3 regions of the Streptomyces sp. AM 4-1-1 genome follow, and region 1 is predicted to be linked to each of the others. Evidence: predicted binding sites of a transcription regulator. Region 1 holds the regulator's gene; each other region holds the start of a gene.

What was found. The regulator HrcA, encoded in region 1, represses chaperone genes, less so after heat shock. The targets are predictions, from matches to a motif close to TTNGCACTCNGNNNNNCNGAGTGCNAA.
Region 2: a site for HrcA is predicted at 7,833-7,859, ahead of groES (co-chaperone GroES). Genes of this name have one in related genera too.
Region 3: a site for HrcA is predicted at 4,822-4,848, ahead of groL (chaperonin GroEL). Genes of this name have one in related genera too.

Annotation. Positions count from the first base shown of each region.
Region 1 is NZ_CP119145.1:1,870,754-1,881,260, reverse strand. It holds gene PZB75_RS07930 (ATP-binding SpoIIE family protein phosphatase) at 1-1,533, shown strand, start outside; gene hemW (radical SAM family heme chaperone HemW) at 2,172-3,413, shown strand; gene PZB75_RS07920 (DUF3097 domain-containing protein) at 3,453-4,292, opposite strand; gene PZB75_RS07915 (MBL fold metallo-hydrolase) at 4,576-5,304, opposite strand; gene hrcA (heat-inducible transcriptional repressor HrcA) at 5,480-6,496, shown strand; gene dnaJ (molecular chaperone DnaJ) at 6,497-7,636, shown strand; gene PZB75_RS07900 (nitronate monooxygenase) at 7,815-8,891, shown strand; gene PZB75_RS07895 (16S rRNA (uracil(1498)-N(3))-methyltransferase) at 8,989-9,735, shown strand; gene PZB75_RS07890 (histidine triad nucleotide-binding protein) at 9,906-10,265, shown strand; gene PZB75_RS07885 (ribonuclease Z) at 10,300-10,507, shown strand, end outside.
Region 2 is NZ_CP119145.1:4,689,252-4,699,758, reverse strand. It holds gene guaB (IMP dehydrogenase) at 1-195, opposite strand, end outside; gene PZB75_RS20015 (sigma-70 family RNA polymerase sigma factor) at 348-923, opposite strand; gene PZB75_RS20010 (response regulator transcription factor) at 1,259-1,870, opposite strand; gene PZB75_RS20005 (WhiB family transcriptional regulator) at 2,284-2,619, shown strand; gene PZB75_RS20000 (LysR family transcriptional regulator) at 2,978-3,868, opposite strand; gene PZB75_RS19995 (MOSC domain-containing protein) at 3,958-4,656, shown strand; gene PZB75_RS19990 (SDR family oxidoreductase) at 4,667-5,440, shown strand; gene groL (chaperonin GroEL) at 5,643-7,268, opposite strand; gene groES (co-chaperone GroES) at 7,369-7,677, opposite strand; gene PZB75_RS19975 (polysaccharide deacetylase family protein) at 8,377-9,387, opposite strand; gene PZB75_RS19970 (methyltransferase domain-containing protein) at 9,486-10,507, shown strand, end outside.
Region 3 is NZ_CP119145.1:4,357,572-4,368,078, reverse strand. It holds gene PZB75_RS18475 (TetR family transcriptional regulator) at 1-19, shown strand, start outside; gene PZB75_RS18470 (MarR family winged helix-turn-helix transcriptional regulator) at 325-843, shown strand; gene PZB75_RS18465 (hypothetical protein) at 1,228-2,217, shown strand; gene PZB75_RS18460 (hypothetical protein) at 2,403-2,861, opposite strand; gene groL (chaperonin GroEL) at 3,008-4,633, opposite strand; gene PZB75_RS18450 (cold-shock protein) at 5,038-5,244, opposite strand; gene PZB75_RS18445 (MoaD/ThiS family protein) at 5,749-6,027, opposite strand; gene thrC (threonine synthase) at 6,078-7,370, opposite strand; SAM riboswitch class I at 7,386-7,512, opposite strand; gene PZB75_RS18435 (glucosyl-3-phosphoglycerate synthase) at 7,665-8,639, shown strand; gene PZB75_RS18430 (trehalose-6-phosphate synthase) at 8,684-10,081, shown strand; gene map (type I methionyl aminopeptidase) at 10,259-10,507, opposite strand, start outside.

The DNA.
Region 1 (10,507 bases):
CATGTCTCCGACCCCAGCGGCCGCCCCGGCCCCGCCGAGTACGGCAGAGGGCTGCAACTCGTCGCCGGGATCACCGAATGCTGGGGCATCACCTACCGCACCGGCCTCAAGACCGTCTGGGCCCGGCTGCCCGTCGACGACTGGCACGCCTACCCGGACCCCTCCGCGGAGCCCGGCACCAGGACCGGCCCGAACGGCGAGGAGCTGTTCGCCCCCACGCCCCGGCGCACCGCCCGCGAGGACGCCGACCGGGCGAGCCGCGGCGCCCTCTCCTTCCTCGCCGAGGCGTCCGACCTGCTCGCCGGCCAGCTCGACGAGGACATAGTGGCGGCGCTCGCCGCGCAACTGCTGGTGCCCCGCCTCGCCGACTGGTGCGCGGTCTGGCTGGAGAGCGAGGGCGGCGGCCCGGCGGCGCTGCCCCGGCTCGCCCGCGTCTGGCACAGCGACGAGTCGGTCACCGAGCAGCTGCGCGCGGCGCTGGAGAAGGAACCCCTCCGGCTGCCCGGCATCGTCGGGACCGGCCCGGTGCGGCTGCCCTGGCCCGAGGACGCGGGGCTGAAGGGCGGCGAGGGTGTCGCCCTCGCCTACCGGATAGCCGCCGGCGACCGGGTCCTCGGCGCCGTGCTCCTCGGCCGGGAGGGCATCGCCCGGGTCCCCGACGAAGTGACCGCCCTCATCGAGGACTTCGTACGGCGGGTCGGTCTCGCCGTCGGCGCCGCCCGCCAGTACACCCGGCAGGCCACCATCAGCCGCATCCTGCAACGCGGACTGCTGCCCAGCAAGGTCGCCGAGATCCCCGGCGTCACCAGCTCGCTCGTCTACGAACCCAGCGACGACGGTGTGGTCGGCGGCGACTTCTACGACATCTTCCCGTGCCCCGGCGACCGCTGGTGCTTCGTCCTCGGTGACGTCCAGGGCAGCGGCCCCGAGGCCGCCGTCGTCACCGGCCTCGCCCGGCCCTGGCTGCGACTGCTGGCCCGCGAGGGGTACGCCGTCGGCGAGGTCCTGGACCGCCTCAACCGGCTGCTCCTCGACGACGCCATGGAGGCCGCCGAGGCCGCCGCCCTGATGGTCGCGGCGGCGGGCGCGGGCGGCCAGCAGATCCCGGACGGCACCCAGTCCCGGTTCCTCTCCCTGCTGTACGGGGAGCTGGTACCGCTTCCCGGGGGCGGCGCGCGCTGCACCCTGGCCAGCGCGGGACACCCGCTGCCGCTGCTGCTGCGCCCCGACGCGACGGTGCGCCCCGCGGCCGAGTCGCAGGTCCTCCTCGGGATCGTCGAGGACGTCGCGTACGAGTGCCAGACCTTCGACCTCGCGCCGGGGGACAGCCTGCTGTGCGTCACGGACGGGGTGACGGAGCGCCGCTCGGGGAGTGTGATGTTCGACGACGGGGACGGCCTGGCCAAGGCGCTGGCGAGCTGCACCGGGCTGACCGCGGAGGGCATCGCGGACCGGATCAACCGGGCGGTGCACGAGTTCGCGGAACGGCCCCCGGACGACGATCTGGCGCTGCTGGTGCTCCAGGCGACCTGAGACCGGCCGACCTGAGACCGGCCGACCTGAGACCGGCCGACCTGAGACCGGCCGACCTGAGACCGGCCGAGCTGAGACCGGCGGCCGGGGGCGGGCACGCGGGCCGGAAGACCCGGGTATCGGGCACGCGGGCCGGGACCCGGGGAGATCGGGCACGCGGGCCGGGACCCGGTGGATCGGGCGCTGCGGCGTGCCACTGCCCGCCCGCTCGGGACCAGGCCCGCTCCGGACCAAGCCCGCTCCGGACCAGGCCGCTCGGGACCAGGCCGCTCGGGACCAGGCCCGCTCCGGACCAGGCCGCTCGGGACCAGGCCGCTCGGGACCGGGCCCGCTCCGGACCAAGCCCGCTCCGGACCAGGCCGCTCGGGACCAGGCCCGCTCGGGACCGGGCCCGCTCCGGACCTGGTCCGCCCTGGACGGGGTTCGCCCTGGACAAGGCCGGCCGCGGACCGGGCCCGCCACCGATTCGGTCCCGCCCTGGACCGGCTCCGCCCTGGGCCGGTCCCGCCCTGGACCGGCTCCGCCCTGGGCCGGTCCCGCCCTGGGCCGGCTCCGCCCTGGACGGGGTTCGCCCTGGGCCGGCCCGCGCGGGCCGGCCGAACCGGTGGCGGGCCCGGTCCGGTCGGCGGCGAGGGACAATGGTGGGTATGCCTTCCGTACTGCCCGATGGTGAACCCGTGCCCGAGGACGGGGCCCTGCCCCGCCATGCCCTGGAAGGCGCCGCCGACCGGCCGCTCGGCTTCTATCTGCATGTGCCGTACTGCGCGTCCCGCTGCGGCTACTGCGACTTCAACACGTACACCGCCACCGAGCTGCGCGGCTCCGGGGGCGCCCTGGCCTCCCGGGACAACTACGCCGCGCATCTGATCGAGGAGGTCCGCCAAGCCCGCAAGGTCCTCGGTGACGACCCGCGCCCGGTCCGCACGGTGTTCGTCGGAGGCGGCACGCCGACACTGCTCGCGGCCGGTGATCTCGTACGGATGCTGGGGGCGATCCGTGACGAGTTCGGGCTCGCGGACGACGCCGAGATCACCACCGAGGCCAACCCGGAGTCGGTCGGTCCGGCGTACCTGGCGACGCTCAGGGAGGGGGGATTCAACCGGATCAGCTTCGGCATGCAGAGCGCCCGGCAGCACGTGCTGAAGATCCTGGACCGGAAGCACACCCCCGGCCGGCCCGAGGCGTGCGTCGCCGAGGCCCGGGAGGCGGGTTTCGAGCACGTCAACCTCGATCTGATCTACGGCACACCGGGGGAGACCGACGACGACTGGCGGGCCTCCCTCGACGCGGCGATCGGCGCCGGCCCCGACCATGTGTCGGCGTACGCGTTGATCGTCGAGGAAGGCACCGGGCTGGCCCGCCGCATCCGCCGCGGTGAGATCCCGATGACGGACGACGACGCGCACGCCGACCGGTACCTCATCGCGGACGGGACGATGGCCGCCGCGGGCTACTCCTGGTACGAGGTCTCCAACTGGTCCCGCACCCCCGAGGGCCGCTGCCTGCACAACGAGCTGTACTGGCGCGGCGCCGACTGGTGGGGCGCGGGCCCCGGCGCCCACAGCCACGTCGGCGGGGTGCGCTGGTGGAACGTCAAGCACCCGGGGGCATACGCGCAGGCCCTGTCCGAGGGGCGGTCGCCCGGTGCCGGGCGCGAAGTCCTCTCCGACGAGGACCGCCGGGTCGAACGCATTTTGCTGGAGCTGCGGCTCGTGGACGGCTGCCCGCTCTCCCTGCTGGCCCCCGCGGGACTCGCGGCGGCGGGGCGCGCGGTCCGGGACGGACTGCTTCAGGAGCAGCCGTACGGGGAGGGGCGCGCGGTGCTGACGCTGCGCGGGCGGTTGCTGGCGGACGCGGTGGTGCGGGACCTGGTGGACTGAACGGGGCCGGGACCGGCGACGGACCTCACCGGTCCCGTCTCATCCCCGCCGCTGGTCCTCCGGCGCCGTGACGAAGTCGATCAGTTCCTCGACCCGGCCCAGCAGCGCCGGTTCCAGGTCGCGGTACGAGTGGACCCTCGACAGGATGTGCTGCCAGGCCGCGCCCGTGTTGTCCGGCCAGCCCAGCGCCCGGCACACCCCCGTCTTCCAGTCCTGCCCGCGCGGCACCACCGGCCAGGCCGCGATCCCCACCGACGACGGCTTCACCGCCTCCCAGACATCGATGTACGGGTGTCCGGCCACCAGCACGTCCGGGTCCGAGACCTGGGCGGCGATCCGCGACTCCTTCGACCCCGGGACCAGATGGTCGACCAGCACCCCGAGCCGGGCCCCCGCGTCGGGGGCGAACTCGCGGACGATCGCCGGGAGGTCGTCGATGCCCTCCAGATACTCCACGACCACCCCCTCGATCCGCAGATCGTCGCCCCAGACCCGCTCGACCAGCTCCGCGTCGTGCCTGCCCTCCACGTAGATCCGCCCGGCCCGTGCCACCCTGGCCCGCGCCCCGGGAACCGCCACCGAACCCGACGCCGTACGGGACGGCCGGACCGGTGCGGGCGCGGTCGCCGACGGGCGTACGAGGGTGACGACCCTGCCCTCCAGCAGGAACCCGCGCGGCTCCATCGGGAACACCCGGTGCTTGCCGAACCGGTCCTCCAGGGTCACCGTCGGTCCCTGCGCGGTCTTCTCGCAGCGGACCACCGCACCGCAGAAGCCCGTCGAGACCTCCTCCACGACCAGATCGGGATCGGCGGGGACCTCGGGCACGGGGGCGGACCTCTTCCACGGCGGAGTCAGGTCCGGTTGGTAGCTGCGCATTGCACGACGATAACGGCCTCTCCCGCGACAGGGAGTGCGGATCGGCGAGCGGCGTCGCGGGGTGTCGGGAGCCCGTTCCCCGAAGCGGGGGAGCCGTGGGACGGGAACGGCCGTGGATCGCGAAAGCTGACGGCACGCCGAAGCGCCCCGTCCCCGGCCGTCCGCCGCTCACCGCTCACCCGCCGGAGCGGTCAGCCCCGGTTCCCGCCCCTCACCCGCCGGAGCGGTCAGCCCCGGTTCCCGCCCCTCACCCGCCGAAGCGGTCAGCCCCGGTTCCCGCCCCTCACCCGCCGAAGCGGTCCGCCAGCAGATCGCGCTGCGCCCGCACGAACGCCGCGTCCACCACCGCCCCGTGCCCCGGCACGTACAGCGCGCTCTCGCCGCCCAGCGCCAGCAGCCGGTCCAGCGCGGCGGGCCACCGGGAGGGAACCGCGTCCGGGCCCGCCTGCGGTTCGCCGGACTCCTCCACCAGGTCGCCGCAGAGCACCACGGCCGGGCCGCCCGCCGCCCCGGGCACCAGCACCGCCAGATCGTGCCCGGTGTGTCCCGGTCCGACGGCGGCGAGCAGCAGCCGACGGCCACCGCCCAGATCGAGCGTCCGTTCCCCGGACACCTCGTGGCGCGGGACCACCAGCGTGTCGACGGCCTCCGCCGCCTCCCGTTCGGGCACGCCGTGGCGCACCGCGTCCGCGTACAGTTCCTCCGACCCGCGCCTCAGCCGGTCCGCGATCCCGACCGCCCCGTACACCTCGACCCCGGCGAAGGCCGCCGTGCCCAGCACATGGTCGAAGTGCGGATGCGTCAGTGCGACATGCGTCACCCTCCGGCCGAGCAGCGCCTCGGCCCGGCCCCGCAGTTCGACGCCCTCCCGGAGCGTCGAGCCGGTGTCGCAGAGCAGCACCCCGTCCGCTCCGGCCACCAGCGTGACCGTCGCGTCCCACCCCGGGAGCCGTCGCCGGCCCACGCCTTCACCAAGTCGCTCCCAGCCGGACTCTTCCCAAGAGACGTTCATACGACGACGCTATCGACAGTGGTCCGCCGGGCCCCGGGGTGGCCTGGCCGGTCGCCCTTGCCCGGCCCCCACCCCACCCCCGTACACTGACCGGAGGACTCGTTGGCACTCACCCGCACAGAGTGCCAAGGAATTCCGGAGAACCACCGAGGAACGACAGTGGGAGGTGTGCGCGGTGCTCAGTGAACGCAGACTCGAAGTGCTGCGCGCCATCGTCCAGGACTACGTCGGCACCGAGGAGCCCGTCGGCTCCAAGGCGCTCACGGAGCGGCACAAGCTCGGGGTCTCCCCGGCCACGGTGCGCAACGACATGGCGGTGCTGGAGGACGAGGGTTTCATCGCCCAGCCGCACACCAGCGCGGGACGCATTCCGACGGACAAGGGCTACCGCCTCTTCGTCGACCGGCTCGCGGGCGTCAAGCCCCTGTCGCCACCGGAGCGCCGGGCCATCCAGAATTTCCTCGACGGCGCGGTCGACCTCGACGACGTGGTGGGCCGTACGGTACGGCTGCTGGCGCAGCTGACCCGGCAGGTCGCCGTCGTGCAGTACCCCTCGCTGACCCGCTCGACGGTGCGGCACGTGGAGCTGCTGTCGCTGGCGCCCGCCCGGCTGATGCTCGTCCTGATCACGGACACCGGCCGGGTCGAACAGCGCATGATCGACTGCCCCGCGCCGTTCGGTGAGACCTCTCTCGCCGATCTGCGGGCCCGGCTCAACAGCCGGGTCGTCGGACGCCGCTTCTCGGACGTCCCGCAGCTGGTGCAGGACCTGCCGGAATCCTTCGACAGCGAGGACCGTGGCACGGTGGCCACGGTGCTGTCGATCCTGCTCGAATCCCTCGTCGAGGAGACGGAGGAGCGGCTGATGATCGGCGGCACCTCCAACCTCACCCGCTTCGGGCACGACTTCCCCGTGATGATCCGGCCGGTGCTGGAGGCGCTGGAGGAGCAGGTCGTGCTGCTGAAGTTGCTCGGCGAGGCGACGGACCCGGGCATGACCGTACGTATCGGGCACGAGAACGCCCACGAGGGGCTCAACTCCACGTCCGTCGTCGCGGTCGGCTACGGTTCGGGCGACGAAGCAGTCGCCAAACTCGGCGTGGTCGGACCGACCCGCATGGACTACCCCGGAACGATGGGAGCGGTACGCGCAGTGGCACGTTACGTCGGACAGATCCTGGCGGAGTCGTAAGTGGCCACGGACTACTACGCCGTACTCGGCGTGCGCCGCGACGCACCTCAGGACGAGATCAAGAAGGCATTCCGGCGGCTCGCGCGCGAGCTGCACCCGGATGTGAACCCCGATCCGAAGACCCAGGAGCGGTTCAAGGAGATCAACGCCGCTTACGAGGTGCTGTCGGACCCGCAGAAGAAGCAGGTCTACGACCTCGGCGGGGACCCGCTGTCCTCGTCGGGCGGCGCCGGTGGCGCGGGCGGCTTCGGGGCCGGGGGCTTCGGCAACTTCTCCGACATCATGGACGCGTTCTTCGGTACGGCGTCGCAGCGCGGGCCCCGCTCGCGCACCCGGCGCGGCCAGGACGCGATGATCCGGCTGGAGATCGATCTCGCCGAGGCGGCGTTCGGCACGACCAAGGACATCCAGGTCGACACGGCCGTCGTCTGTGCGACCTGCAACGGCGAGGGCGCCGCACCCGGCACCTCCGCCCAGACCTGTGACATGTGCCGCGGCCGTGGCGAGGTCTCCCAGGTCACCCGGTCCTTCCTGGGCCAGGTCATGACCTCGCGGCCCTGCCCGCAGTGCCAGGGCTTCGGCACGGTCGTGCCGACCCCGTGCCCGGAGTGCGCCGGCGACGGACGCATCCGCTCCCGGCGCACGCTCACCGTGAAGATCCCGGCCGGTGTCGACAACGGCACCCGCATCCAGCTCGCGGGTGAGGGCGAGGTCGGCCCCGGCGGCGGCCCGGCCGGCGATCTGTACGTCGAGATCCACGAGCTGCCGCACACGGTGTTCCAGCGGCGCGGCGACGATCTGCACTGCACGGTCACCCTCCCGATGACGGCGGCGGCGCTCGGCACGAAGGTGCCGCTGGAGACGCTGGACGGTCCGGAGGAGGTCGACATCCGGCCGGGCACCCAGTCCGGCCAGTCGGTTCCCCTGCACGGGCGCGGCATCACGCATCTGCGGGGCGGCGGCCGTGGCGATCTCATCGTGCACGTCGAGGTGGTCACCCCGTCGAAGATGGACCCGGAGCAGGAGCGGCTGATGCGGGAGCTGGCGAAGCTGCGCGGCGAGGAGCGGCCCCTCGGGCAGTTCCAGCCGGGGCAGCAGGGCCTGTTCTCCCGGCTGAAGGACGCCTTCAACGGACGCTGACGCGCCCGATGGCCGGGCAGCCCGGCCGAACTCCCGTACCGCCCGCAGGTCATGGACCGGCGGGCGGTCGGTGTGTCCGGGCCGGGCCGGCGACGACCGCCCGGGACCCGGTCCGCCTCCTCCACGCGCCCGCGGGGCCTGATGCGGGGGCCCGCACGGGACGTGACACGATGCTGACATGTCCTCCGCGTTGACCGATCTCTGCCGGTATCCGATCGTGCAGGCCCCGATGGCGGGCGGAGCGTCATGCCCGCAGCTCGCGGCGGCCGTCGCCGAGGGCGGTGGGCTCGGCTTCCTCGCCGCCGGGTACAAGACGGCGGACGGCATGTACAACGAGATCAAGCAGGTACGCGCGCTGACCGGTAGCCCGTTCGGCGTCAACCTCTTCATGCCGCAGTCGGGTCTCGGCGACCCGAGCGCCGTCGAGGTGTACCGGCACCAGCTCGCGGGCGAGGCCGCCTGGTACGAGACCCCGCTCGGCGACCCGGACGCGGCGGGCGACGACGACGGTTACGAGGCGAAGCTGGCGATCCTGCTGGAGGACCCGGTCCCGGTCGTCTCCTTCACCTTCGGCTGCCCCACCCGCGACACCCTCGACGCGTTCGCCAGGACCGGTACGTTCACCGTCGTCACGGTCACCACGCCCGAGGAGGCGCAGGCCGCCCAGTGGGCGGGCGCCGACGCGGTCTGCGTCCAGGGCATCGAGGCGGGCGGCCACCAGTCGACGCACCGCGACGACCCCCAGACCGACCACACCGGCATCGGGCTGCTCTCCCTCGTCACGCAGGTCCGGGAGACCTCACAGCTGCCGGTCATCGCGGCGGGCGGACTGATGCGCGGCTCGCAGATCGCGGCGGTGCTGGCGGCGGGCGCGGAGGCGGCGCAGTTCGGCACGGCGTTCCTGGGCTGTCCCGAGTCCGGGGCCCATCCGCTGCACAAGCAGGCGCTGACCAATCCGCTCTTCGTACGGACCGCCCTGACCCGGGCGTTCTCCGGGCGCCCCGCCCGGGGGCTGGTCAACCGCTTCATGCGGGAACACGGCCCGTACGCCCCGGCCGCGTACCCCCAGGTGCACCATCTGACGAGCGGGCTGCGCAAGGCCGCCGCGAAGGCGGGGGACGCCCAGGGCATGGCGCTGTGGGCGGGCCAGGGCCACCGGCTGGCCCGCGAACTGCCCGCTGCCCGGCTGACCGGACTGCTCGCCGAGGAACTGGACACCGCGACGACGGCACCGGACCGGAGGAGCGCGCCGTGACCGCCCCGGCGACGGCGGTGGCGTCCCGCCCGAGGAACCCGAACAGCACACGGAACACGGGCAGCACGAGGAACACGAGCCACACGAGGAGCAGCCGGTGACCGCCCCGGTCTTTGTCGTCGAGAACATCCCGCAGACCCCGGAATTCGTCCTGGACGGTCCCGAAGGCCGGCACGCCGTGTCGGTGAAGCGGCTGCGGGCCGGTGAGGACGTCGTCCTGACGGACGGCCGCGGCAGGCGGGCCGAAGGTGTGGTCAAGGCGACGGAGGGCAAGGACCGGCTCGTCGTGACCGGCCTGGGGGCGTACACCGAGGAGCCCCCGCCCACTCCCCGGATCACCGTCGTCCAGGCCCTCCCCAAGGGCGACCGGGGAGAGGTCGCCGTCGAGACGATGACGGAGACCGGCGTCGACGCGATCGTGCCGTGGCAGGCCGCGCGCTGCATCACGCAGTGGAAGGGTGACCGGGGCCCGAAGGCCCTCACCAAGTGGCGCAGCACCGCGCGGGAGGCCGGCAAGCAGTCCCGCCGGGCACTGTTCCCCGAGGTCATGGACCTCATGACGACCAAGGGGGTGGCCGGACTCCTGGCGACGGCGGACTTCGCGGCCGTCCTGCACGAGGACCCGGAGTGCGCCGGTGAACCGCTGGCCACCGTGGACCTCCCCGCCGAGGGCGGGATCGTCCTGGTCGTCGGGCCCGAGGGCGGTGTCTCCCCGGACGAACTGGCCGCCTTCACCGCGGCGGGCGCCCGGGTCTGCCGCCTGGGACCGAGCGTGCTGCGCACTTCCACGGCGGGCACGGCGGCCACCGCGCTGCTGATGGGACGCACCGGACGCTGGGGCTGACGGCCGCCCCCCGGCGTACCGCCCCCGCGTACCGCCCCCCGGCGTACCGCGCCCGGAACCGGCGTGAGGTGACCACACCGGACCGATACCATACGTGTGTACGGAGACGACCAGCAGTGACCATGTCCGCGCCGCGGCCGTGGTCGCCGAGGAGCCGAGGAGGCCCGGACATGGCGGGAGAACCGCAGCCCGACTGTCTGTTCTGCAAGATCGTCGCGGGGGAGGTCCCGGCCACCGTCGTGCGGGAGACCGCGACGACCGTCGCCTTCCGCGACATAAACCCGCAGGCCCCCACGCATGTGCTCGTCATCCCCCGGGTCCACCACCCGGACGCCGCCGCGCTCGCCGCCGCCGAACCGCAGATCGCCGCGGACGTGCTGCGCGAGGCCGGGCAGGTGGCCGCCGACGAGAAGATCACCGACAGCGGTTACCGGATCATCCTCAACACCGGTTCGGGCGCGGGACAGACCGTCTTCCACGCGCACGCCCATGTGCTCGGCGGCCGCGGCCTCCAGTGGCCCCCCGGTTAGCGCCGGTCACGGCACCGGAACGGAACCGTCCGCCTTGTCCGTACGAGAACTGGTGATCCTCGGCACCGCCAGCCAGGTCCCCACCCGGCACCGCAACCACAACGGCTATCTGCTCCGCTGGGACGGCCAGGGCATCCTCTTCGACCCCGGCGAGGGCACCCAGCGGCAGATGCTGCGGGCCGGGGTCGCCGCGTACGACATCGACCGGATCTGCGTCACGCACTTCCACGGCGACCACTCGC
Region 2 (10,507 bases), 2.8 Mb from region 1:
CATGCGCGACTCGGTTACCTTGTCCATCGCCGCGGAGAGCAGCGGGATGTTCACCCGTACGTTCTTGGAGATGCGCGAAGAGGTGTCGATCTGGTCGGGCGCCATGTCGGACGCGCCTGGCAGCAGCAGCACGTCGTCGTATGTCAGCCCGAGCGTCGCGAATTTCTCGGGCACTCCGTCGACGTTTGCAGTCATGACACCTTCCCCAAATGGCCTTGATCGGTGCGGACGTCCATGCTAACGGCCTTCGGGAGCGTCTCATTCCACGGGCAGGGTCAGCCGGAGGTTCTGTAGCTTCGTACGGATCGCGCGCACGGCCCGGCCGGGCCGTGCTCCTGACGTGGTTTCTACTGCTCGGCGAGGGCGCGGAGTCTGCTGAGCGCCCGGTGCTGGGCGACCCGGACCGCGCCGGGCGACATCCCGAGCATCTGTCCGGTCTCCTCGGCGGTCAGCCCGACCGCGACCCGCAGGACCAGCAGCTCGCGCTGGTTCTCCGGGAGGTTGGCGAGGAGCTTCTTGGCCCAGGCCGCGTCGCTGCTGAGCAGCGCGCGCTCCTCCGGGCCGAGCGAGTCGTCCGGCCGTTCCGGCATCTCGTCGGAGGGTACGGCCGTGGACCCCGGATGCCGCATGGCGGCCCGTTGGAGGTCGGCGACCTTGTGTCCGGCGATGGCGAAGACGAACGCCTCGAAGGGCCTGCCGGTGTCCTTGTACCGGGGCAGCGCCATCAGCACCGCGACGCAGACTTCCTGCGCCAGGTCCTCCACGAAGTGACGGGCGTCACCCGGCAGCCGGTTCAGTCGGGACCTGCAGTAGCGCAGGGCCAGAGGGTGGACGTGCGCGAGCAGATCGTGGGTCGCCTGCGCGTCGCCGTCGACGGCGCGGTGCACCAGGCCACCGATCACCGTCGTCTCGTCGTCACGCATCGGACCATGGTGCCTCGGCGCCGGCTCATCCGCGGCACCGCGTCCGTAGTTGTGCACCGAAGCGTTATGAGCGGGTGCGCCGGGTGTCATGTCCTGCGCCCTCCCCTTCCGCTCGACCGAATCGTTCCCAGGGAACTCCACATGTCAAGGATGCGGCATCCCCCGCGAAGCGTCACACCTCGCTGGTCCGGATGCCCGGGGACGGCGTTCGGCGCCTCACTCCGCCCGGTCGCCCGCCCCGTCCGCAGGGGGGCGGACGGGGGCTCGGTCCACCACCGGACGCCACCCTCGGGGGGCAGGGCGCGCAGGTCGTGCCGTCACCCTGACGGCACGGTCTAACGCACCAGCCCCCAGCGGAAGCCGAGCGCCACGGCGTGCGCCCGGTCCGAGGCGCCGAGCTTCTTGAACAGCCGCCTGGCGTGGGTCTTCACCGTGTCCTCGGAGAGGAACAGCTCGCGCCCGATCTCCGCGTTGGAGCGGCCGTGGCTCATCCCTTCGAGCACCTGGATCTCCCGCGCGGTGAGGGTGGGGGCCGCCCCCATCTCGGCGGACCGGAGCCGGCGCGGGGCGAGCCGCCAGGTCGGGTCGGCCAGTGCCTGGGTGACGGTCGCCCGCAGTTCGGCGCGGGAGGCGTCCTTGTGCAGATATCCGCGGGCCCCGGCGGCGACCGCGAGCGCGACCCCGTCCAGGTCCTCGGCGACGGTCAGCATGATGATCCGGGCACCGGGATCGGCGGAGAGCAGCCGCCGGACTGTCTCGACCCCCCCGAGGCCGGGCATGCGTACGTCCATGAGAATCAGATCCGAGCGGTCGGCACCCCAGCGGCGGAGGACTTCCTCGCCGTTGGCCGCCGTCGTCACGCGCTCGACACCGGGCACGGTCGCTACCGCGCGGCGGAGCGCCTCTCGGGCAAGCGGGGAGTCGTCGCAGACGAGGACGGATGTCATGACCGCCCTCCGCAGCTGATGTGCGTCACCTTGAGCCTCCAGGCTGTGTACAAGTCGTCACCTGTGCGGTTGACACTCTCGGACATCTGCCCGAGGGCTTTTTCCACCAACCGCCTCCGCACTCTCAACGACGGTCACTCGAAAGAGTTACGGGTAGGTCCGCCGGGTTCGGCACTCTACGTGAGGGACCGCCTACGGAGGAGAGTGGCGCGGATCATCCAATCGTCAACAGAACCTTCCCAAGGAAATTTACCCCATTTGGCGGGTTTTCTTTCCTTTCTGTAGTGTCTGAGGCTAAATTCGCAAACAGTCATATTTACATCTACTTACACCGTAGTTGTACGGTCATGGCGAGGCTCAAAGGACGGCCTGCGGGCCGTCTCCGACTCAGCACGGTTTCGAGGGGACTAGCAATGGCAGACTTTTCCCGCCTTCCCGGACCCAACGCCGACCTGTGGGACTGGCAGCTGCTCGCCGCCTGCCGAGGGGTCGACAGCTCACTCTTCTTCCACCCCGAGGGTGAACGCGGCGCCGCGCGCAGCGCGCGCGAGAACTCGGCGAAAGAGGTCTGTATGCGGTGCCCCGTACGCGCCGAGTGCGCGGCGCACGCGCTCGCCGTGCGGGAGCCCTACGGCGTGTGGGGCGGCCTGACCGAGGACGAACGCGAGGAGCTGATGGGCCGGGCCCGCAACCGGGCGATCGCGGCCTCGGCGCCTTCCGGGGTGGCCGTCGCGTCGGGTCACGGCTGACCCGTACGCCTCACAGGCAACCGAAGAAACGTTCCTGCGGGATCTGTCGCGAACCGTTCTTCCTCCGGGGCTGCAGGGACCGCCACAACCCGTTCCTGCGGGTTCCGGTGGCCCGGCCGGCTCACGTACGCCATGCCGCGCCTCCGCCCGGCCGCGCCCGCCCCACGTGAAGTAACGGGGATGAGGGCCGAAGGACGATCCATCGCGCCCCGGCCGCGCCCTGCCCGGCCCACTTCGCGAAGCACGAGAAGCGAAGTACGGGATACGGGGCGAAGGACGAGGGCCGATGCGCCGCGTATCCCTGTCCGGGAGCAGCGGGCCCCGGACCGCCCACACGTCCGCCTCCTCGCCGTCGGCGTCAGCGCGCGGCGGCCTTCTCCAGCCGGTCCAGTGTGGCGGCCACCGCCGGGACCCGGGCCAGGTCCGGGAGGGTGAGCGCGACGATCTCCCGCTCGATGGCCGGTTCCACCATGACCGTGCGCACCCCCTTGGGGCGTACGGACTCGATCGCCAGCTCCGGGAGCACGGCCACCCCGAGGCCCGCCCCCACCAGGCCGGCCACCGCCGGGTAGTCGTCGGTCGCGAAGTCGATGCGGGGCTCGAACCCGGACTCCTCGCAGACCTCGACGAGCTGCCGGCGGCAGCGCGGACAGCCCGCGATCCAGGATTCCTGTGCCAGTTCGGCGATGCCGACGGTGCCCGTGTCCGCCAGCCGGTGATCTTCCGGGACCAGGCCGATCAACCGGTCGGTGAGCAGCGGACGGACGACCAGGTCGTCCCATTCGGTGCCCGTGGAGCCGTACCGGAACGCCAGCGCGATGTCGCAGTCGCCGTCGCGCAGCATCTCGACCGAGCGCGGCGGTTCGGCCTCGACGAGGGAGACCCGGGTGCCGGGGTGGTCGGCGCGCAGGGCGGCGAGGGCGCCGGGGACCAGGGTGGAACTGCCGCTGGGGAAGGAGACGAGCCGCACCCGTCCGGCCCGCAGCCCGGCGATCGCGGCGACCTCCTCCTCGGCGGCGGTGAGCCCGGCGAGGATGCCCGACGCGTGCCGCACCAGGGCCTCACCCGCCTGGGTGAGCCGCATCTCGCGGCCCGTTCGGATCAGCAGCGCGGTGCCGGCGGACGCCTCCAGGGCCTTCATCTGCTGGCTGACGGCAGGCTGCGTACAGCCCAGCTCGCGCGCGGCGGCCGAGAAGGAACCTGAGGTCGACACCGCGCGCAGAACGCGGAGATGACGGGCTTCGATCACCCTTTGAACATAAGCGATGCTTGGGGCGGACGCGAATTTCCGATGAGCAACTTTGAGCCATGGCTCGATAACGTACGGTCATGACGCTCATGAAGGTGCTGACCGTGAACGTGGGCCGCGCACAGGCGGTCGGCCACACCAACGCCCCCGGCGGTCGCACCGGGATCGACAAACGCCCGGCCGACGGGCCCGTACGGGTGGCCGAACCGGGCCCCGAGGGCGTCGGAGGCAGCGGACTGGCCGGGGACGCGGTGTGCGACCTGCGCTTCCACGGCGGCACCCACCAGGCGGTGTACGCCTTCGCCCGCGAAGAACTCGACTTCTGGGAAAGGGAGTTGGGTCGTCCGCTGGCGAACGGCACGTTCGGCGAGAATCTGACCACGAGCGGTCTGGACGTCAGCGGGGCGAGGATCGGCGAGCGCTGGCGGATCGGCCGGGACCTGGTCCTGGAGGTGACCTCCGGCCGCATTCCATGCCGCACGTTCGCGGGTCATCTGGACGAGCCGGGCTGGATGAAGCGGTTCACCGGAAGGGCCGCGCCCGGAGCGTACCTCCGGGTCGTCACGCCGGGCGAGATCCGGGCCGGGGACCCGATCGAGGTCGTGCGGAGGCCGGAGCACGAGGTGACGGTGGCGCTCCAGTTCCGGGCGGTGACGACGGAGCGCGCACTGCTGCCGCGCCTCCTGGCGGCCGAGGAGGCACTGCACCCCGTGCCGCTGCGCAAGGCCCGCGAGTATGTGGCGGGGCCGGCGACGGCCGGGTGGGAGCGGGTCGGATTCGGGCACTAACGTGCCGCGTATGACGACTGCACTGATCACGGGCGCGACCGCGGGCATCGGCGCCGCCTTCGCACGGCGGCTCGCGGCCGACGGACACAATCTGGTGCTGGTGGCGCGCGACACCGAACGGCTCCGGGACCAGGCCACCGAACTGCACGACCGGCACGGCATCGAGGCCGAGGTGCTGACCGCGGACCTCTCCCGGGAGGACGGGACGGCCTCGGTGGAGGCGCGGTTGTCGGACCGTCGGCAGCCGGTCGACCTGCTGGTGAACAACGCGGGTTTCGGCAACAAGGGCCGCTTCCTGGACGTACCGATGGCCGATGAGCTGACGATGCTGAAGGTGCACTGCGAGGCGGTGCTGCGGCTGACCTCGGCCGCCGCGGAGGGGATGAGGGAACGCGGGCGCGGCGGGGTGGTCAATGTGGCCTCGGTCGCGGCGTTCCTGCCACGGGGCACGTACGGGGCGTCCAAGGCGTGGGTGGTGCAGTTCACCCAGGGCGTGGCGAAGGACCTGGCCGGGTCGGGGGTGCGGCTGATGGCGCTGTGCCCAGGTTTCGTCCGGACGGAGTTCCACGAGCGGGCCGGGATGGGTACGGACAACATCCCGGACTGGATGTGGCTCGACGCGGACAAGCTGGTCGCGGCTGCGCTGACGGATCTGGCCCGCGGCCGGACGGTGTCGATCCCGGACGCGCGGTACAAGGTCCTCATGGGGCTGGCGAAGGTGGCGCCCCGCGGGGTGCTCGGCGGTGTGACGTCGAGGACGGGCCGCAAGTACGGCCCCCGGTGAGCCGTGGGTACGGCCCTCGGCGACATGTGGTCCGTGGGTACGGGCGGTACACGAGCCCGCCCCGGACCGGGGAGCGGCGGGAAACGGCCGAGGCCCGGCACCCCCTCCGACGAGGGGGTGCCGGGCCTCGGCCGTCGGCCGTCCCGCCGGGTCCGGGGCGGCGGGCTCGCGTGCCCCGGACCCGGCGGAAGACCGGACCGTGCTAGTGCGAGTGCCCGTGGCCGTGGCCGCCGGCGTCGGCCTCTTCCTCGGCCGGCTTCTCGACGACCAGGGTCTCGGTCGTGAGCAGCAGCGACGCGATGGACGCGGCGTTCTCCAGGGCGGAACGGGTGACCTTGACCGGGTCGATGACGCCGGCCTTGACCAGGTCGCCGTACTCGCCGGTCGCGGCGTTGAAGCCCTGGCCCTTGTCGAGCTCGGCGACCTTCGAGGTGATGACGTAACCCTCAAGGCCGGCGTTCTCGGCGATCCAGCGCAGCGGCTCGACGGCGGCGCGGCGCACGACCGCGACACCGGTGGCCTCGTCGCCGGTCTTGCCGAGGTTGCCCTCCAGGACCTTGACGGCGTGCACCAGAGCGGAGCCACCACCGGAGACGATGCCCTCCTCGACCGCGGCGCGGGTCGCGGAGATGGCGTCCTCCAGACGGTGCTTCTTCTCCTTCAGCTCCACCTCGGTGGCGGCGCCGACCTTGATCACGCACACGCCGCCGGCCAGCTTCGCGAGGCGCTCCTGGAGCTTCTCGCGGTCCCAGTCGGAGTCCGTGGACTCGATCTCGGCCTTGATCTGGTTGACGCGGCCGGTGACGTCGGCGGAGTTGCCGCCGCCGTCGACGATGGTCGTGTCGTCCTTGGAGACCGTGACGCGGCGGGCGGAGCCCAGTACGTCCAGACCGGCCTGGTCGAGCTTGAGGCCGACCTCCTCGGCGATGACGGTCGCGCCCGTGAGGGTGGCGATGTCGCCGAGCATGGCCTTGCGGCGGTCACCGAAGCCGGGGGCCTTCACCGCAACGGCGTTGAAGGTGCCACGGATCTTGTTGACGACCAGGGTCGACAGGGCCTCGCCCTCGACGTCCTCGGCGATGATCAGCAGCGGCTTGGAGCCACCCGCCTGGATGACCTTCTCCAGCAGCGGGAGCAGGTCCTGGATCGAGCCGATCTTGCCCTGGTGGACGAGGATGTACGGGTCGTCGAGGACGGCCTCCATACGCTCCTGGTCGGTCACCATGTACGGGGACAGGTAGCCCTTGTCGAAGGCCATGCCCTCGGTGAAGTCCAGCTCCAGGCCGAAGGTGTTGGACTCCTCGACGGTGATGACACCGTCCTTGCCGACCTTGTCCATCGCCTCGGCGATCAGCTCGCCGACCTGGGTGTCCTGCGCGGAGAGCGCGGCCACGGCGGCGATGTCGGACTTGTCGTCGATCGGGCGGGCGGTCGCGAGGAGTTCCTCGGACACGGCCTTGACGGCGGCGTCGATGCCCTTCTTCAGGGCGGCCGGCGAGGCGCCCGCGGCGACGTTGCGCAGGCCCTCGCGGACGAGCGCCTGGGCCAGCACGGTGGCGGTGGTGGTGCCGTCACCCGCGATGTCGTTGGTCTTGGTCGCCACCTCCTTCACCAGCTGGGCGCCCAGGTTCTCGTACGGGTCGTCGAGCTCGACCTCGCGCGCGATGGTGACACCGTCGTTGGTGATGGTGGGAGCGCCGAACTTCTTGTCGATGACGACGTTGCGGCCCTTGGGGCCGATCGTCACCTTCACCGTGTCGGCAAGCTTGTTGACGCCGCGCTCAAGGGCGCGACGGGCGTCCTCGTCGAACTTCAGAATCTTCGCCATGGGCTGTTTTCTGTCCTCTCAAACGAACTGCGCCCCCGACCACCCGGCTGGATACTTCGCAGGGGGCCAGGGGCGCAGAACAGAAGCAAACGTGGGTGAACTACTTCTCGATGATCGCGAGAACGTCGCGGGCCGAGAGGACGAGGTACTCCTCGCCGTTGTACTTCACCTCGGTGCCGCCGTACTTGCTGTACAGCACGACGTCACCGGTCTTGACGTCGAGCGGCAGACGCTCGCCGTTCTCGAAGCGGCCGGGGCCCACGGCCAGGACGACGCCCTCCTGGGGCTTCTCCTTGGCAGTGTCCGGAATGACCAGGCCGGAGGCCGTGGTCTGCTCGGCGTCGAGCGGCTGGACCACAATGCGGTCCTCGAGCGGCTTGATCGCAACCTTGGAGCTGGCGGTCGACACGATCCGGTCTCCCCCTTCGGAGATCTCACGGGGTTTAACAGTCTTGGGTGGGCGACCAGGGTCGATCCGTCGTCGCGGGTGCCGGACCTGTCCTGTCGCGCAATCCTGCTGGCACTCTCCAGTGGGGAGTGCCAGAAGTGAGACTATGACCGCGGTTAGCACTCGGTCAAGCGGAGTGCCAATTCTCGCGCGTGGCGTCAGTGCCCCCGGTCGGGTGTTCGACCCTGGGTCCGGCTTGCCGTGCGGACCGCCGAGCCGCGTCCGCCCCTGGCCGTCGGCGTCGGCGCGGGCCCCGTGCGGGCTCCCCCCGGCGCGCCGCTCCCGTCTCCGGTACGGCCGTCGCCCCCATGAGGGCAACGCGTGAACCGGCCGGGCCGTTCCGTGCGGTGGTACCGGCACGCCGGGAGCCCCGGCCCGCCCCGGGCCGTCCCGGTCCCGGGACGGCCCGGGTGCGCCTCCTGGGCCGCCCTGCGGGCCAGCCGTTCGATCGGGCCGACCGACTGCGCGCAACCCGCCGTGAGGAGCGCACCGGCCACCAGCAGCCCGGCCAGCAGCCGGTGCGCCCGCCTCATCCGGCGTTCCCCGTGACGGATTCCGTCGTACCGGACGCCCTCGCACCGGCCCCCGTCACGCGGGGCCCTGCCGCACCGGCCCCCCTCGCACCGGATGACCTCGCACCCGATGTCCCCGTGGCGGATCTCATACGTAGTCCTCCAGCTTCGCCACGGCGTAGCCCTTCGCCGTGACGATCTTCATGACCTGCCGGATCAGGTCGGGCATGCTGCCCTTCCACTCGTCGCGCCCGCGGAAGTGGGTGAGGATGATGTCGCCGGGGTGCAGGTCCCGGTCCCACTCCCGGTATTCCATGTGGTCGGGGAACACCTCCTCGGCCCAGAGCGGCACGGCCCTGATCCCGCAGGACTTCGCGATGGTCAGGGTGGCGCGGTTGTAGTTGCCGTAGGGCGGCCGCAGCAGCGTGGGGCGCTTGCCGAACTGCTTCTCGATGATGTCCTGCTGGCCGCAGATCTCACGTTTCTGCGCGGCGTACGAAAGGCCGGGCAGGTAGGGATGGTTGAGGGTGTGGTTGTTGATGGTGACGCCCCGGCGCTGCGCGTCCCGGAAGTAGCCGTAGTTGTCGTTGACCTCGTAGTCGCTGAGGAAGGCGCTGTACGGGATCTGCAACTCCGTCATCATCCGCAGGAGTTCGGGGTCCTTCTCGGCGCCGTCGTCCATCGTCAGGAAGACGATCCGCTCCGTGGTCGGGACGGTGGTGAAGACGGGCGGCAGCGAGGCGTCGTCCTCGACCTCGAAGCCCTTGCGGCTGGTGATGCGGGGCTTCTCCAGGGGCGGGGCGGGGGCGACGAGCGGGGTACCGGCCAGTCCCCACTTCCGGGCCGCCGCGACGCGCGCGGCCTGGGCCCGTTTCATCCTCTCGGCGTACGCGGTGAGGGCGCGGGCGGGGTCCGCCTGCCCGGCCCGGGCGCCGGGACGGGCGGGCGGTGGCTCCACCGCCCGCCCGTCGGCGCCGTTGCTCCCGGCTCCGGCGGCGCATCCGGAGCCCGCCGCGGCGACCAGGAGCGCGGCCAGGACGGAGAGCGCCGGCCGGCGTCGGAGCGTACCCGGCACACGCCGGCCACCCCCCGCACGCCGGCGGGAGCCCGGTCTGTGCCTCTTCATGGCGAATTTATCCTTTTGTCGTACAAGCTGCATGGCGCCGCATCCTGCCAGGGCCGCTCCGTCATTCCGTACCGACACCGCGACCGGGCCCACCCGGTCCCCCGCCTGGCTCACACCGGGGCTGGCCCACAATGGGCCGGGTGAACGCTCTCCCCCCGGCCGGTACGCCCGACGCTCCCGACCCCCTCGCCGCCTTCGCCGCCCTGCGCACCCCCGAGGGGGCGGCGCTCCTGGCCGAGCTGCGGACGCACGACCCCGCCCAGGAGCTGGCCACCGCGACCCGGCTGCGCCGCGCGCACCCGGCCCCGCTCGTCTCCGCGGCGCTGGCCCAGGCGCGGCTGCGGCAGCGGGCGGCGGCGAAGTTCGGCGCCGAGGACGCGTACCGGATGTTCTTCACCCCGAACGGCGTCGAGCAGGCGACCCGCACCTCGGTCGCCGCCCATCGCGCGCGGCGGTTCGCGGAGCAGGGGGTGCGCACGGTGGCGGATCTGTGCTGCGGGATCGGCGGCGACGCGATCGCCCTCGCCCGGGCGGGCATCCGGGTACTGGCCGTGGACCGTGACCCGCTGACCGCCGAGGTGGCACGGGCGAACGCCACCGCACTCGGTCTGGACGGGCTGATCGAGGTGCGGTGCGCCGATGTCACGGAGACCGACACCACCGCGTACGACGCGGTCTTCGTCGACCCGGCCCGGCGCGGCGGGCGCGGCCGGATCTTCGACCCGGAGGCGTACTCGCCGCCGCTGTCCTGGGCGGTCGGCACGGCCCTCGGGGCGCCGCGCGCCGCGCTGAAGATCGCGCCCGGCATCCCGCACGAGGCCATCGCGCCGCAGGCCGAGGCGGAGTGGATCTCGGACGCCGGTGACGTGAAGGAGGCGGTGCTCTGGTTCGGCGAGGGCTTCACACCCGGTTCGTACCGCGCGACCCTGCTCCCGGCACGGGCCGGCCTGTGGGCCGCCGCCCCGCTGCCCGCTCCGCCGGTCGGCCCGGTGGGACGCTATCTGTACGAGCCGGACGGCGCCGTGATCCGGGCCCATCTGGTCGCGGACGTCGTGGAGCGGTGCGGCGGCAGGCTGTTCGACGAGATGATCGCGTACGTCACCAGCGACGAGCCCTACGAGTCCCCGTACGCCACCGGATATCGGATCACCGA
Region 3 (10,507 bases), 2.5 Mb from region 1:
GACCGGGTCCGGGGGCTGAGCGCGAGGGCCAGGGCTGAGAGCTGAAGCGCCGAGGCCGGGGCTGAGCGCCGGGGGCGGGGCTGAGAGCTGAAACGCCGAGGCCGGAGCTGAGCGCCAGGACTGAGAGCTGAGCGCCGGGGGCGGGGCTGAGCGCCGAGGCCGGGGGCCATCCTCACCACACCGCCGCCCCACCACCTACCGCGCGACCGCCCCACCACCCCACCGCCTTTGACCTGAACCACAGTTGACGTCCTAGCGTTCCCGGTGACAGCCCGCCCGGGGCCCGAGCCCCTGGGACCGTCCTGCCACAAGGAGCCCGCCCGCATGACGCAGCGAACCGTCCCCTCCCCCGCCCTCCCCGACGCCACCGACGACATGCTCGCGACCCAGCCCTTCGGGTATTGGGGCGGCCTCGCGCACCGGTCGGTCATCAGTCACATCCGCGACGCGATGGCCCGCGTGGACGTCACACAGCCGCAGTGGTGGACGCTCAACCGCGTACTGGCCGGCGACGGCCCCACGCCCGAGTCGGTGGCGCAACAACTCGCCCCGGTGACCGACCACCCGCGCGAAGCGCCCCGCGTCACCGATCAACTGCTTCACCGGGGCTGGCTCGCCGTCGACGCCGACCGGCGCCTGAGCCTCACGGATGCCGGACGGGACGCGCACGCCCGGATCAAGCGGCTCGTCACCGATCTGCGGGCGGAGATCCACGAGGGCATCAGCGACGAGGAGTACGTCATCACGCTCAAGGTGCTGCGCAGAATGATCGACAACGTCAACTCCGCCGCCACCGGTACGGGTACGGCCGCCGCGCCCACCGAAGGACCGGCGTCCGCCTGAACGCCCGCCCCCACGCCCGTACGTTCGACACACTCTTCGCCCACCCCTGAGGCTCGGAGCCCGAGGCTCAAGCCACGCGCTCCGAGCCCTCTTTCTGCGGAAGGGGTGGAAGGGACTGTTCCCACCCGCCCACCCTCCCCGGTCCCCAGACCAGCGGGGGCGACTAGCGCATGACTAGCCGCCTCCGCGCCGTCATTTCACCCACGGCGACCGATTTGCCACGCACTGTGCTCGCGCTCTACCGTGCCCGGACAAAGAAAACGACCCCCACCAGGCCCGTAAAACCTGGAGGAGGTCTGACCACCGAGATCCAGAGACGAGATCCCCATGGCTGAGAGCCAGTTTAGTGCCACCCCGTCCGCCGGTCGCGTACCGCCGCACCCGATGGCGAATGTCGGATACGGGAAGCGCACCGCGTCCGGTGAAGGGCCGCGCACCGAACGGGACTTCGCGGGCCTGCCGCAGCGCGAGGGCGCCGTCGCCGGGTACATCGACCGGCTGCCCGAGGGCGCCGACATCTCCGTGAAGACGCTGGCCAAGGTACTCCCGTACGGGCAGTGCGCCTTGCGGACCGCTCTCAACCACCTTCAGCGGGCCGGGCATCTGCGCCGGGGCCGTGAGCATCTGCTCGGTTCCGGCGGTTCGCGCTGGGTGACGCGTACGTTCTTCTCGCGCACCGCGCGCGACGACGACTGGTGGGCGGCGTTCACCCGGGGCGACGTACCGACCGAGCCTCAACGGCCCGCCCGGTCAAGGGCGTTCGTCCTGCTCGCCGCGCTCGGCCGGACCGCGCCAGCGCTGAGCGTGTCCGCCGCCGAGTGCGCGGCGCTGGAGCCCCTGGTCACCACCTGGTTCGAACGCGGCTTCGACGAGCGGCGGTTGACGCACGTCCTGACCGACGGGCTGCCCGCTCCGGTCCATCACGCGGCCGCGCTGCTGCGGAACAGGCTGACCGCCAAGATGCCGCCCGAGCCCGTCCCCGCCACCACGGCCGTCGCCGCGCCACCGCGTCCGCTGCGGATGCTGGAGTGCGGTCTCTGCCGCGCACCGGGCGGACCGGACGCCCTGACCGACGGCGTCTGCGGCCAGTGCCGGGGCGAGTCGGCCCCCGCACCCGCCTGGGCCGCCGGGACGCTGCCGCCCGACGAGATCCGCTCCCGGGTGGCCGCGATCCGGGCCGGAATGGGTCGCCCCGGGATGGGCCGGACCGTCGCCAGCCGAACGGTCACAGTCCAGGCCGACGCAGATCGGGCAGGCGCAGGCCGGACCGTCGCGGACCAGGCTGACGCAGGCCGGGCAGGCGCAGACCGGACCGACGCGGACCAGCTGACGCAGGCCGGGCAGGCGCAGACCGGACCGACGCGGACCAGCTGACGCAGGCCGGGCAGGCGCAGACCGGACCGACGCGGACCAGCTGACGCAGGCCGGGCAGGTGTAGGCCGACAGATGTAAGCCAGATCGGTGCAGGCCGAACCGTCGCGGTCCAGGCCGGTGCGGGCCGGTGCGGGCCGGTGCGGGCCGGACCGGCGCAGAACACACCCGTGCGGGCCGGACCGGGCCTATTCGCTCCCCAGCGCCTGAGCCAGCCGCGTCAGCTCCTCCGGCATGACCGCGATCAGCACGTCCCCCTCCGGAGACGCGCACTCCACGATCCGGGACCTCGGGTTGAACGACATGCCCTCGCGTACGGAGGGCGCCCGCGCCCCGGTCCTGCGGAGTTCGGCGGGCAGGGCGACCTCGCGCTTCCCCCACGAAGGAATCCAGGTGAGCGAACCGGCCTCACCGGCCACCAGCCGACCGGTCCGCCAGCGCGCGGAACGTGCCTCCCACTTGAGCATGCACGGGATGCCGACCGGCGCGGCTCCCACCCCCTGAGCGCCCCGGCGCCGCGATGCCTGCCGCCGCAACGCCCGCCGCAGCTTCCGCCACGACGACCGCCGCGACTCCCGCCCCACCATCCCGGCCACGACCCCGGCGACAATCCCGGCGACCAGGGCGGACAACACGATTCCCATCATTCCCGCATTGAACCAGTCAGCGGCTCCGAGGCCACCGGCGGCCGAACCGGGCCCGGAACGCGACATGCCACCGGCCCCCGGGAAAGTCCCGGGGGCCGGTGGCGGCACCGTTCGAAGGGTGCGCTGGAGCTGCTGATCCTCGCGGATCAGAAGTCCATGTCACCGCCCGGCATGCCGCCCGGAGCGCCGCCGGCGGCGGCCTTCTCCGGCTTGTCGGCGATGACGGCCTCGGTGGTGAGGAAGAGCGCGGCGATGGAGGCCGCGTTCTGCAGCGCGGAGCGCGTGACCTTCGCCGGGTCGATGATGCCCTCGGCGATCATGTCGACGTACTCACCCGTCGCGGCGTTCAGGCCGTGACCGATGGGCAGGTTGCGCACCTTCTCGACGATGACGCCACCCTCAAGACCACCGTTGACGGCGATCTGCTTGAGCGGGGCCTCAAGGGCCAGCTTCACGGCGTTGGCACCGGTGGCCTCGTCGCCCTGGAGCTCAAGCTTCTCGAAGACGGCGGAAGCCTGGAGCAGAGCCACGCCACCACCGGCGACGATGCCCTCCTCGACGGCGGCCTTCGCGTTGCGCACCGCGTCCTCGATGCGGTGCTTGCGCTCCTTCAGCTCGACCTCGGTCGCGGCACCGGCCTTGATGACGGCCACGCCGCCGGCCAGCTTCGCCAGGCGCTCCTGAAGCTTCTCGCGGTCGTAGTCCGAGTCGGAGTTCTCGATCTCGGCACGGATCTGGTTGACGCGACCCTGGACCTGGTCGCTCTCACCGGAGCCGTCGACGATCGTGGTCTCGTCCTTGGTGATGACGACCTTGCGGGCGCGGCCGAGCAGGTCGAGCCCGGCGTTCTCCAGCTTGAGGCCGACCTCCTCGGAGATGACCGTGCCGCCCGTGAGGATGGCGATGTCACCGAGCATGGCCTTGCGGCGGTCGCCGAAGCCCGGAGCCTTGACGGCGACGGACTTGAAGGTGCCACGGATCTTGTTGACGACCAGCGTCGACAGGGCCTCGCCCTCGACGTCCTCCGCGATGATCAGCAGGGGCTTGCCCGACTGCATGACCTTCTCCAGCAGCGGAAGGAGGTCCTTCACGTTGCTGATCTTGGAGTTGACGATGAGGATGTACGGGTCGTCGAGCGACGACTCCATGCGCTCCATGTCGGTGGCGAAGTACGCCGAGATGTAGCCCTTGTCGAAGCGCATGCCCTCGGTGAGCTCAAGCTCCAGACCGAAGGTCTGCGACTCCTCGACGGTGATGACGCCTTCCTTGCCGACCTTGTCCATCGCCTCGGCGATGAGCTCGCCGATCTGCGTGTCGGCGGCGGAGATGGAGGCGGTCGAAGCGATCTGCTCCTTGGTCTCCACGTCCTTGGCCTGCTCCAGCAGGGCGGCGGAGACGGCCTCGACGGCCTTCTCGATGCCGCGCTTGAGGGCCATCGGGTTGGCACCGGCAGCGACGTTGCGAAGGCCCTCACGGACGAGCGCCTGCGCGAGAACGGTGGCGGTGGTCGTACCGTCGCCGGCGACGTCGTCCGTCTTCTTGGCGACCTCCTTGACCAGCTCCGCACCGATCTTCTCGTACGGGTCCTCGAGCTCGATCTCCTTGGCGATGGAAACACCATCGTTGGTGATCGTGGGGGCGCCCCACTTCTTTTCGAGGACGACGTTCCGGCCCTTGGGGCCGAGGGTCACCTTGACGGCGTCGGCGAGCTGGTTCATCCCGCGCTCGAGGCCGCGCCGCGCTTCCTCATCGAACGCGATGATCTTGGCCATGTGAAGTGGTCCTCCCAGAGGGTCCCTCCCATGTCAATGCCATGGGGGAAGGGGTGGATTGCTCCGGACCGTGTGGCGCCCGCGACGGACGGCCTGCGTGCCCGACGGTTCCTTGCCCCGCCTGGCCTGCGGGCCTCACCGACCCGGTCCTTCTGTCACTCTCAACGTCAGAGTGCTAACGCCAATGATTAGCACTCGACCCCTTCGAGTGCAAGCAGCCGTTCCTGTTTGTGGACAGATGCGCGGCCGTTTCCCGGGCCCGCGCGGCCGGAAACACGCGCTGCCCGGCGGGCGCGGTGACGGAGACGGGACGGGCGCACGCGGACGCGCGGAGGGCTCGTACCCTGGGGTACGAGCCCTCCGTGCGTGAGAGATGTGGTGACCGACGACCGGCCGCGGCCGGCTCAGCCGACAGCGAGCTTGACCATGTCGGCCTGGGGCCCCTTCTGGCCCTGCGAGATCTCGAATTCAACTCGCTGACCCTCTTCGAGGGTGCGGTATCCGTCCATCTGGATCGCGCTGTAGTGGACGAAAACATCCGCACCACCGTCGACCGCGATGAAGCCGTACCCCTTCTCCGCGTTGAACCACTTGACGGTGCCCTGAGCCATGCCTAACTCCCCTATTACTGGCCCTTGCACGGAATCCGCACTTCGCGGACCCGGGTCAGACCTGACACCCTCCGAACAAGAGAGGGTGTGCGCCGGAACGCGTCGACCGCGGCCGAATGTATCTGCCCAACTGCCCTCTGCAACAGGTCAATCCGACGAGAATTCTGGGCACGGGCGAACACCCGAAACAAGGGGAATTCGTGAGGACTCAGGGCAACCCGGGCCAGACAAAGGCCACTTAGCACTCAATGGGGTCGCGCACTTTGGCTGCTTCTTGTCGTACGGCGGCGCAATCACATGCGCGGACGCCGCGAGCAGCGGAGGGGGCTACCCACACTCTACCCCTCTCAACCATGCGAATTGCCCCCTCCGTCAGTTGCTCGGAGAGGGCAATCCAATGATCGGACATGTGCGACCGGACACGATTGGTCAGTTATGAGAGATCAGATATCGACGATCACATGGCGGCCGGTCCGGTGATGATCTTCCGGTATTACGGGGATGTCAGCAGCCGCCCGCTACGGCCGGAATGATCGAAATGCCCGCGCCGTCCGGGGTGACGGCGTCGAGGCCGCCCTCGAAGCGGACGTCGTCGTCGTTCACGTACACGTTGACGAAGCGGCGCAGCTTGCCCTGCTCGTCCAGCACGCGGGCGGCGATGCCCGGGTGGTTCCGCTCCAGGGACTCGATGACCTGGGACAGGTTCTCGCCCTCGGCGGGGACCTCCGACCGGCCGCCCGTGTAGGTACGGAGAATGGTGGGGATGCGGACCTTGACGCTCATGAGGGGTGCCTTCCTGGGATCTCGGGGGTCGTCGTCGTGCGGCGGCGGGCTCAGGCGCTGCCGAGGCCCGCGTCGCGGAACGCGTCCAGGCTCGGCCGGATCGTGGCGCTCAGGCCGGTCGTCGGGGAGACGGCGTCCAGCGTCTTCAGCCCGTCCCCGGTGTTCAGGACGACGGTGGTGAGCGTCGGGTCGAGCACACCGGCCTCGATCAGCTTCTTGGTGACACCGACCGTCACTCCGCCCGCGGTCTCCGCGAAGATGCCCTCGGTGCGGGCCAGCAGCTTGATCGCGTCCACGATCTGCTCGTCGTCGACGTCCTCGACCGCGCCGCCGGTCCGGCGCGCGATGTCCAGGACGTACGGGCCGTCCGCCGGGTTGCCGATCGCCAGGGACTTGGCGATGGTGTTCGGCTTCTGCGGGCGCACCACGTCGTGACCGGCCTTGAAGGCGGCGGAGACCGGGGAGCAGCCCTCGGCCTGGGCTCCGAAGATCTTGTACGGCTTGTCCTCGACCAGGCCGAGCTTGATCAGCTCCTGGAGCCCCTTGTCGATCTTGGTGAGCTGCGATCCGGACGCGATCGGGATGACGATCTGGTCGGGCAGCCGCCAGCCCAGCTGCTCGCAGATCTCGTACGCCAGGGTCTTGGAGCCCTCGCCGTAGTACGGGCGGAGGTTGACGTTGACGAAGCCCCAGCCCTCGCCGAGCGGGTCGCCGATCAGTTCCGAGCAGAAGCGGTTGACGTCGTCGTAGTTGCCCTCGATGCCGACCAGCTCACCGCCGTACACCGCGGCCATGACGACCTTGCCCTGCTCCAGGTCGTGCGGGATGAACACGCAGGAGCGGAAGCCGGCGCGGGCGGCCGCGGCTCCCACCGCGCCCGCGAGGTTGCCCGTGGAGGAGCAGGAGAGGGTGGTGAAACCGAAGGCGCGGGCGGCCTCGACGGCGATCGCCACGACCCGGTCCTTGAAGGAGTGGGTCGGGTTGCCCGAGTCGTCCTTGACGTACAGGGCGCCGGTGACGCCCAGCTCGCGGGCCAGGTTGTCGGCCTTGACCAGCTTGGTGAAGCCGGGGTTGATGTTCGGCTTCCCGGCGACGTCGGCCGGAACGGGAAGCAGCGGCGCGTACCGCCAGATGTTGTCGGGCCCTTCCGCGATGCGCTTCTTCAGCTCATCGGGGCTGCCGGTCGGCAGGTCGTACGCCACTTCGAGCGGCCCGAAACAGGACGCACAGGCGAAAAGGGGACCGAGTTCGAATCGCTCGCCGCACTCGCGGCAGGAGAGGGCTGCGGCGGGACCGAGGTCCACGGAAGAATCGATGTTCGTTGCGACAGTCTGCACAGCCATGATGGCGAGGCCCTTTCCTCATCTTCCTCGTGACGCGTTTCGCCACGAGACGGAATTGGCACCTACCCCACCGACCTTCGCGGTCGGCAGGAGGGTTGCCGGGGCTTCAACGGGCCGTTCCCTCTGCCCCTCTGGATGAGCGGTATGGCACTGGACCATGGATCCAGGCGTTTTTTCGCGGAACGACCCCGACATGCGACGGTGATCCGCGTTGTTCAAGACTGTAACCGAAGCACTGGACTGTTGAGATAGTCGTCCGAACCGCGAGATGCGTCACATAAGGGAGTTCCGACCGTGCTGGAAGAGGTGGAACGCTGGCTGACCAGGCGTTCCTGGTCGGCCGACGAGCGTCCGGCGCAGCGGCTCCCGGCCGCCAAGGCGCGGGCCGAGTCGGCCGGCCCGAGGGGCGCGGGGGGCGGCGCCACCGTGAGCGTCGTGCTGCCCGCGCTGAACGAGGAGGCGACGGTCGGCGCGATCGTCGCCACGATCCGGCGCGAGCTGATGGAGAACATCCCGCTGGTCGACGAGCTGGTGGTGATCGACTCGGGTTCGACGGACGCGACCGCCGAGGTGGCCAGGCGGGCCGGCGCCCGGGTCGTGCACCGGGACACGATCCTGCCCCGGCTGCCCGCGTCCCCCGGCAAGGGCGAGGTCCTGTGGCGGTCACTCCTGGTCACCAGTGGGGACATCGTCTGTTTCGTCGACGCCGATCTGCGGGAGTTCTCCGCGGACTTCGTCTCCGGCATCGTCGGCCCGCTGCTCACGGACCCCGAGGTGCAGTTCGTGAAGGCCATGTACGACCGTCCGCTGGGTGACGAGGCGGGCCAGGGCGGTCGCGTCACCGAACTGGTGGCCCGGCCGCTGCTCAATCTGCACTGGCCGCGGCTGGCCGGGTTCGTGCAGCCGCTGGGCGGCGAGTACGCGGTCCGGCGGTCCCTCCTCGAACGGCTGCCCTTCCCGGTCGGTTACGGAGTGGAGCTGGGCCTCCTCGTCGACGCCCTGCACACCGTCGGTCTGGACGCGCTGGCGCAGGTCGACGTCGGGGTCCGCAAACACCGCCACCAGGACGGCCGGGCGCTGGGCCGGATGGCGGCGGCGATCTACCGGACGGCACAACTGCGCCTTTCCCGGGGCTCGTTGGTACGCCCGGAGATCACGCAGTTCGAGCGGGGCGAGCACGGATTCGTACCGCGTACCTACCCCGTGGACACCGAGGAACGGCCGCCGATGCTGGAGATGCCGGAGTACCGATCGCGCCACGCGGCGTGACGTGGGACGTTTGGGTGGAGCAGGTTCGGGCTAGGTTCGGTGACATGGTCTCCGAGCACGCCAAGGCACAGGTACTCGTCGCGTCCAACCGCGGCCCCGTCTCGTACACACTGCGCGACGACGGTGAGCTGGACTCGAAGCGGGGCGGGGGCGGGCTGGTGTCCGGCCTGTCGGCGATCGGCTCGGACGCCGACTCGCTGTGGGTGTGCGCGGCGCTCGGCGAGGGCGACCGCGAGGCGGTCGTGCGCGGGATCGGCGAGCCGGGTGTCCGGATGCTCGACATCGACCCCGAGGTGCACGCCGACGCGTACAACGGCATCGCGAACTCCGTGCTGTGGTTCGTCCACCACCTGCTCTACCAGACCCCGATGGAGCCGGTGTTCGACGCCCGGTTCCGGCGGCGGTGGGCGTCGTACGAGGCGTACAACCGGGCCTTCGCCGATGCGCTCGCCGAGGAGGCCGCCGAGGGCGCCTCGGTGCTGGTGCAGGACTACCACCTGTCGCTGGTGCCGGGGATGCTCCGGGAGCTGCGCCCCGACCTGCGGATCGGGCACTTCTCGCACACCCCGTGGGCGCCCGTCGACTACTTCCGGCTGCTGCCCGACGACATCGCCGAACAGCTGCTGCGCGGCATCCTGGGCGCGGACCGGGCGGCGTTCCTGACCCGGCGCTGGGCCGACGCGTTCATCAGCTGCTGCACGGAGATCCTGGGCGGCACGGGCGGCACCAGGATCGGGGTGCACGGCCTCGGCGCGGACGCGGACTTCCTGCGCAGGCGCGCGCACGAGCCGGACGTGGACCAGCGGATGGCGGCGCTGCGCGAGGAGATCGGGGGCGACGCCGACCGCAAGGTGATCGTGCGGGTGGACCGCACGGAGCTGTCGAAGAACATCGTGCGCGGCCTCCACGCCTTCCGCCAGCTCCTCGACGAGCACCCCGAGTGGCACGGGCGGGTGACGCACGTGGCGTTCGCGTATCCGTCGCGGCAGGACCTGGCGGTGTACCGCGACTACACCTCACAGGTGGAGTCGGTGGCCGCGCAGATCAACGCCCGGTACGCGGCGCCCGGCTGGATGCCGGTCCTGCTGCACGTCAAGGACGACTTCGCACGTTCCCTCGCGGCGTACCGGCTGGCGGACGTGGCCCTGGTCAACCCGATCCGCGACGGCATGAACCTCGTCGCGAAGGAGGTCCCGGTGGTCTCGGACGACGGCTGTGTGCTGGTGCTGTCGCGCGAGGCGGGGGCGTACGAGGAGCTGGGCGACGACGCGATCGTGGTGAACCCGTACGACGTCTCCGCCACGGCCGACGCCCTGCACGAGGCACTGCTGATGGACGACACCGAGCGGGCGTCGCGCACCGAACGGCTGGCCGCCGCGTCGACGGCGCTGCCGCCGCAGCAGTGGTTCCTGGATCAGCTGGAGGCGCTGCGCAAGGAGTGACGGGGGTGACGGGGTGACGGTCGAGCGTCCTGTGTGCGCCGACGCGCGATCCGCTCCGCGGTCAAGGCGCGTGGCCGCCCGCACGGGCGCTCGACGCCGGTGGGAGCCTGTGTCCGCCGCCCGTTCGTCCCGGGAGAGGCCGCCATCGTCCGCCGACGCGTGTGAGCGGGTTCGAGGTCACGGCAGGGTGAGGATGCGGGGACCGTCCCGGGTGATGGCGACGGTGTGTTCGATGTGGGCGGCCCGGCTGCCGTCGATCGTGCGCAGGGTCCATCCGTCGGGGTCGGTGCGGTAGTCGTCGCGTCCTCCGGCCATGAGCATGGGTTCGATGGCGAGGGTGAGGCCGTGGCGCAGGGCGAAGCCGCGGCCGGGCCGTCCGTGGTTGGGGACGTAGGGGTCTTCGTGCATCTGACGGCCGATGCCGTG